2 linked regions of the Bdellovibrio bacteriovorus genome follow. Each later gene encodes a partner of the first gene's protein in a complex. Links are inferred from orthologs where the notes say so. Each region holds a gene or a part of one and is shown on either strand. Other genes may lie near its edges.

Region 1 (3,171 bases):
CATCGGTCTGATCACTCAGCCGAAAGATCAATGACCTGAGCTGTGAACTATTTAGAGGAAAAAGATCAGCAGAATGATGAGCAAGTAACCCGCGGCATAGGGATCTCCTTTGCCCTGCACGCGCTTATTATTTCGATCTTTACTTTGAAGACCGTCTTCTTTGATCCGGAACCGATTGATTTCTCGCAAGCTGTGCGTGTGGACATGGTAGGCTTGCCGGACAAGGTGGAACCCAAAGACCTTGCAGCTCCGGCCAAAGAAAATCCCAAACCGGCTCTTCCTGAAAAAGAAGTCGCCAAAGAACCCGTAAAAGAAAAGCCGCCTGAAAAGGCTCCGGAAAAAGTGGTGGAAAAGAAAACTCCGCCAAAGCCAGAGCCCGTGAAACTTCCTCCGGCAAAAGCCAAGGAAGAAGGCATTAATCTGGAAAAAGTAAAATCCCAGCAGCAGAATGCTTTGGATAAACTCAAAGCCATGGCTGCCTTGGAGAAAATCAAAGAAGACGTGGCGGAAGACAAGAAAAAAGCCGCAGCAGCTGCCGGAACCGGCAAAGCCGCCACCGGAAGTGCCCCTGTGAAAGGCAATGTCCTGTCGCCCGGCACATCTTTGACTGGAATCGCCAAGCTTCAGAACGACAACTACATTTCTGATCTGGATCGTCACATCAAACAAAATTGGACAATCCCAGAATGGCTGGCGAAGCGTGATTACAAAGCACAAGTGCGTGTGTTCGTGGATTCGCGCGGCAATATTCTAGGCAGAAAAATTGTTAAATCCAGTGGCAATCCCAGCTACGATGAAGAAGTATTAGCAACCATTGACCGTTCAGCCCCTTTCCCGGCTCCGCCAGAAAAGCTGATCGCTGTATTCTCTGTGGACGGAATCCTGATCGGATTCCCGGAATAACTAGGAGGACATCATGATGAAACAGATACTGGCCCTTGTTCTGATTATCGGCCTATTCCCTCTTTTCTCCCATGCCCAAAATAACAACGGCATCTATATTAAACTGGGTGAAGCTCGCACCAAAAAAAGTCTGATGGCTTTCCCGCCGCTGCAATACACGGGCTCCCCTTCAACGGCACCCCGCAATCAAAGTGTCGGGGTTGAGATCTTTAATACGATCACCAATGACCTGACCGTTTCTTCCTACTTCCAGTTCATCAACCAGAGTGCGTTCCTGGAAGACACCTCCAAAACGGGTTTGATGCCGGCACCAGGCCTGCCAAATGGATTCAAATTCCAAAGCTGGTCTTCGATCGGCGCGGACTTCCTGATCCGTGCAGGTTACTCGGTCGTAGGCAACGAAGTGACTTTGGAAACTTACACTTATCATGTTCCCCGTGCCGCCTTGGTTCTGGGGAAAAAGTATAAAGGCCCAACCAGCAGCGCCCGTCGTATTGCGCACACTTTCGCCAACGACGTGATGAAAGCTCTGACCGGTGTTGAAGGTCCGTTCCTGTCCCGCGTGGTTGTTTCCAGCGACAAGGGCAGCGGCCAAAGCAAAGAGATCTTCACCATGGACTGGGATGGCGCGAACATGGAACAGGTTTCCAATCACCGCAGTATCTCGATTTCCCCGGCATGGTCCCCGGACGGTAAAAAAATCGCTTACACTTCCTATGTGAAACGTGTGGGCGCAAAATTCCGCAACGCAGACATGCTGCTTTTGGATCTGACGACCGGGAAAAGATCTTTGGTCTCTTACCGTCAGGGTATCAACTCAGGGGCGTCGTTCTCTCCGGATGGTCGTCATATCTATCTGACAATTTCTCAAGGCAACAGCCCGGACATCTATAAAATGTCTTTGGATGGAACCCTGGTGGGCAAAATCACCAATGGCCCGGCCGGAGCCCTGAACGTTGAGCCGACCGTTTCTCCGCAGGGATTGTTGAGCTTCTCTTCTGACCGTGCGGGTCGTCCGATGATTTACACTGCGGACGCTGCCGGGAACAATGTGAAACGCATCACTTTTGCGGGTGTGTTTAACTCGTCCCCGTCCTGGTCCCCGGATGGCAAAAAAATCGCCTTTGCCGGTCAGAGCGACAACAACTTTGATATCTTTGTGATGAACGCCGACGGCACCGGAATGATCCGTCTGACTTCTGCGAAAAAACCAAACGGTCGCATGGCCAGCAACGAAGACCCTTCGTTCTCTCCGGATGGAAGATTCGTGATGTACACGTCCAACCGCACGGGGAAAAATCAGATCTATATTTCCACCGTGGACGGGACTGAAGAGCGTCGTGTGACCAACGACAACAACAACTACTACAAGCCAAAATGGTCCAACAACATTGACTAACTTATCCATCGAGGATCAGTTACGGCAGGAGCGCAGCGAGATCTGGTCTCGCTTTGCTGACGCCGCCAAGACCGACTCTATGGCCCCCGATCAAATCTGCCAGCAATGGAGTGGGGCCGCGGACCTTCTTTTACGCCACGCTTTTGATCACTGCTTTTCCAATCAAAAAATTGCGCTTTTCGCCCTTGGAAAATTGGGGTCGTCAGAACTGAATTTAAGTTCCGATGTCGATGTTCTGCTGGTCAGCCAGGAAGACTCCCCCCAAAGCCTTTCGGCCTTGCGCAAGTTTCAAAAAATTCTGACCGAACGAACTGCTGCCGGTTTTGTTTTTCGGGTGGACTTTGACCTGCGCCCCGGCGGCAAACAGGGGCCGTTGATTCCGACCCTGGATCAATTCAAAGACTATTATGGCAACTATGGCGAAACCTGGGAACGCCTGGCCTTTGTTCGTCTGCGCCCGATTGCGGGTGATGAAGGCGTGCAAAAGGAAGTATTGGCGTTTGCGCAGAAGTTTTCTTTCCGCAAGCATCTGGATTTCACCCTGCTGGAAGATTTAAAAACCCTGCGCTCTAAAATTCAGGGGCACTATTGGGAGCGGTCGCAGGATCAGGTGGTGGATTTAAAGCTGGGCATCGGGGGTATCCGCGATGTCGAGCTTTTCACCCACGCCCTTCAGGTCATTCACGGCGGCCGCGATCTGACTTTGCAGGTGCGCGGAACCACCGAGGCGTTGTTGCTGCTGGAAATGAAAGAACTTCTGCCTTCTGAAGAAGCCAAATTCCTGCGCCAGCACTATTGGAATCTGCGCCGTCTGGAAAACTACGTTCAGGCCCTGAACGACGAACAAACCCACTTGCTGGTTTTGACGG
Region 2 (3,132 bases), 450 kb from region 1 along the record:
GCCGTCATCTTCGGTGATCAGGGCCAGATGTTTTCCGTCAGGTGAAATCGCCGGTGCACTGACCGATTGGAAGTTGTTTTGTGGGGTGATCGTGGCAGTCGGAGAAATTTCGCGCAGGGTTTTTAGCTGCTCCAGGGCGCGCAGTTCGGTTTCTTTCATCATGCTGTCGTATTCAGAGCTGTAGCTGGCCCCCAAATAGTCCCGAGCCGGGGTTTCAATAAAGTACGGAACCCGGCCGCCCTGGCGTTCATGCAGTTCGCCGACAACTTTGGTGCCTTTGTCTGCGATCATCTGACTCCACATTAAAGAGCCAAAAAGATAAGGTCTTGCTCCTTGAGGCCAGGTGTAGATGTTTTCATTGGCTTCGGCGATATCAAAATCACGCAGGGTTTTGGCGTCGACCATCGCCCGAACGGTGGCGTCCTGATAGTGCGAGCGCAAGCGGCCGTGATCGGACAGGCGGGTTTCCATTTCGACGGCCACGCCCTCTTTCCACCACTGGGGCATCAGAATGTTCGGCGCGATGATGGTTCCAAAAACCGCGCGCAGAGGTTTCATGATCCCGTTGGCGGGTTCGAACGTCAGGATGTGGGTGTATTCGTGGGCCAAAAGCTCAAACGCCCAGTCGCCTGTATCAGAAAGACTTTCTTCGGGGCCGGGGAGCACGGGGTAGGCCATGATGTGTGGATATGGGATTCTTGTGGCGTATCCATTTGTGACATCGGTTTTGTCGTTGATAATGACGATTGTTTTGTCAGGTCGGGAATGAAAGTAAGAGCGAAGTTCTGAATAGGCTTTCTCTAATTTTTCCGCATACAGATAGCCTAGGTCCTGCTGCTCGGCATTAAAAATGACTTCGAAGTGGGCGGTCTTGAGAGTTTTCCATTTTAGCTGCGGAGGCACTTCAAGCTGTGCCTTGGCTTGGGACACTGAAAGTAAAATTGTCAGAAATAGAGACGCCAAGCTGTAAACTGCGGAGTATTTTTGCATAAATCTTTGCTCGTGGTCCGGCTGTACAGCAACGCAACATCAATTTAGGAAATCTAAGGTTTGACAATGAGCTGCTATAAATTAAAGTTTTTAGTGTTATAAGTTATAATAACGACTCAAAGTTCATAGGAGGACATCATGGTTCGTAAATTGGCTCTAGGTCTTGTTGCCATCGCATTCGTAGCAGGTTGTAAAGGAAAACAAACTCAGTCTGATCAGTCTATTGAGACTTTGCCTACTGGCGGTCAGTCTACAGCGATTGACTCCACTCCGCTGAATTTTGATCCAATGGGTTCTGATTCCGGCAAGATTTCTGGTTTGGTAACTGTTCACTTCGGTTATGACAAATCCAGCCTGGATGCTTCTTCCAAAAAAGATATCGCGACTAACGTCGAGTGGATGAAGGCAAATCCTTCTGTTCGCGTACAAATCGAAGGTCACTGTGATAATCGTGGTACTATCGAGTACAACGTGGCTTTGGGTGAAAGACGTGCCAACGCGGTTAAAGCTTACATGGTATCTTTGGGTATCGCGGCTGACCGTTTGAGCACTATCAGCTACGGTAAAGAAAAACCACTTGAGACTGGCGATACTGAAGCTGCATGGGCGAAAAACCGCCGTGCGAACTTCGTACCTGCTCAGTAAGATCACCTAAGAAAGGCGCAGAGTGAACATACAGAGACTTTTCATCGGAGTTTTACTTTTCACGGTGATCGTCAGCTGTCAGACTGCGCCTGTTCCCCTGGATGACTATTCCTTAGCTCGAGCCGCACTGGATGCGGCTCGTTCTGTTCAAGCGGCCCGCCATTCTCCCGGATACTGGCATCAGGCGGAAGAAGCCTATCGTAAAGGCCGCATCTATTTCGAAGACCGTGATTACGGCAAAGCCAAAGAACAATTCATCCGTGCCCGTATGGCAGCTGAAAAAGCTGAGAACTCGGCCCGTCTGATTCGTCAAAAAACTGGAGATGTCTTATGAAGTTGATCATTCTTGTTGTCGCCGCCGCGACTTTGCTGACGGGCTGTTTGAAAACCCGCACCGATGTTCGTGAAAATGAACAGCGCCAGGTGATGCAGCAACAGGTTGTGACTTTGCAAAAGACCAATGCGGATGCGTCCGGCCGTGTGGCCGACCTTGAAGAGCAAATGCGTGAGCTGAACGGCCGCGTGGATGTGGTTGAAAACAAGCTGGGTTCCAGCCACTCAGGTGTGGAAAACGCCCTGAGAAACTCTCAGCAGCAGAACCAGGATCTGAGCGGCAAAGTGGCTATAATGCAAGAAGCCCTCACAACCATGGAAAAACAAATCTATGCGCTGAACGCGGAAGTAAATGCCCTGCGCGCTGAAAAAGCCGCGGCTCAGGCCGAAAAATCCGCAAAACAGGCTAAAAGGGACGCTTTTGAAGCGGCTCAGGACTTTTTTGCCAAGAAAGACTGGAAACAGTCCATCCTGAACTATCAAAAGTACCGTGATGAAAACCCGAAAGGTCCTAAGTTTGCCGATGCGACCTATAAAATCGGGGTGTCCTTCCAGGAATTGGGCATGAAAGACGAGGCAAAAACCTTCTATGACGAGGTGGTCAGCAAGTTTCCGAAGTCAGAAGAGGCTCGTCGTGCTAAGATCCGTTTGAAGGGTTTAAAAAAGTAATACTGTGATTGAAAGAGTTCTCGCCATTGAAACCAGCTGTGATGACACCTCCGTCGCGATCGTTGATCGTACCGGTTGGGTTCACTCTGTGGTGGCGGCCTCTCAGGATCTGGATCACGAAATCTATGGTGGCATCGTTCCTGAAATAGCCGCCCGCAACCATTCCATCGCCCTCATTCCACTGATCGAAGAAGCCTTCAAGAAAGCCAACATGAATTGGTCTGACGTGCAGGGAATTGCCGTCACCAATCGTCCGGGTTTGATCGGCGCTTTGATCGTGGGGCTGGTGACAGCGAAATCCCTGTCGCAGGCAAAACATCTGCCGTTTTTGGGTGTGAATCACCTTGAAGGGCATCTGCTGGCGCCTTTCTTGCGCGATGATAAATATGCTCCACCGGAAGATTTCGGATACCCGTATGTGGGTTTGGCGATCAGCGGTGGGCACACAAGTTTGTATCAAATTAAAGGACTGGGCGATTATCGTATCTTGGGTGC

The links.
Region 2: the proteins of B9G79_RS17415 (region 1) and pal are in contact, whole or in part, in a crystal structure (PDB 2HQS), measured with the Escherichia coli proteins. The link is inferred for Bdellovibrio bacteriovorus from one-to-one orthologs.

The regions. Positions count from the first base shown.
Region 1 is NZ_CP020946.1:3,631,195-3,634,365, forward strand. Bases 261-3,109 are described here. They hold B9G79_RS17415 (PD40 domain-containing protein), read left to right. Parts: upstream 261-916; coding sequence 917-2,302; downstream 2,303-3,109. Other genes in these bases: B9G79_RS17410 (TonB family protein), read left to right, coding at 261-903; B9G79_RS17420 (glutamine-synthetase adenylyltransferase), read left to right, coding at 2,295-3,109. Also shown: B9G79_RS17405 (ExbD/TolR family protein), read left to right, coding at 1-34; more of B9G79_RS17410, read left to right, coding at 43-260; more of B9G79_RS17420, read left to right, coding at 3,110-3,171. UniProt on the Escherichia coli protein: Part of the Tol-Pal system, which plays a role in outer membrane invagination during cell division and is important for maintaining outer membrane integrity.
Region 2 is NZ_CP020946.1:3,178,329-3,181,460, reverse strand. The notes cover bases 72-2,881. They hold pal (peptidoglycan-associated lipoprotein Pal), read left to right. Parts: upstream 72-1,128; coding sequence 1,129-1,635; downstream 1,636-2,881. Other genes in these bases: tsaD (tRNA (adenosine(37)-N6)-threonylcarbamoyltransferase complex transferase subunit TsaD), read left to right, coding at 2,642-2,881; B9G79_RS15255 (tetratricopeptide repeat protein), read left to right, coding at 1,966-2,637; B9G79_RS15260 (DUF4398 domain-containing protein), read left to right, coding at 1,658-1,969; B9G79_RS15270 (TolB family protein), read right to left, coding at 72-990. Outside these bases: more of B9G79_RS15270, read right to left, coding at 1-71; more of tsaD, read left to right, coding at 2,882-3,132. UniProt on the Escherichia coli protein: Part of the Tol-Pal system, which plays a role in outer membrane invagination during cell division and is important for maintaining outer membrane integrity. The Tol-Pal system is also required for polar localization of chemoreceptors clusters.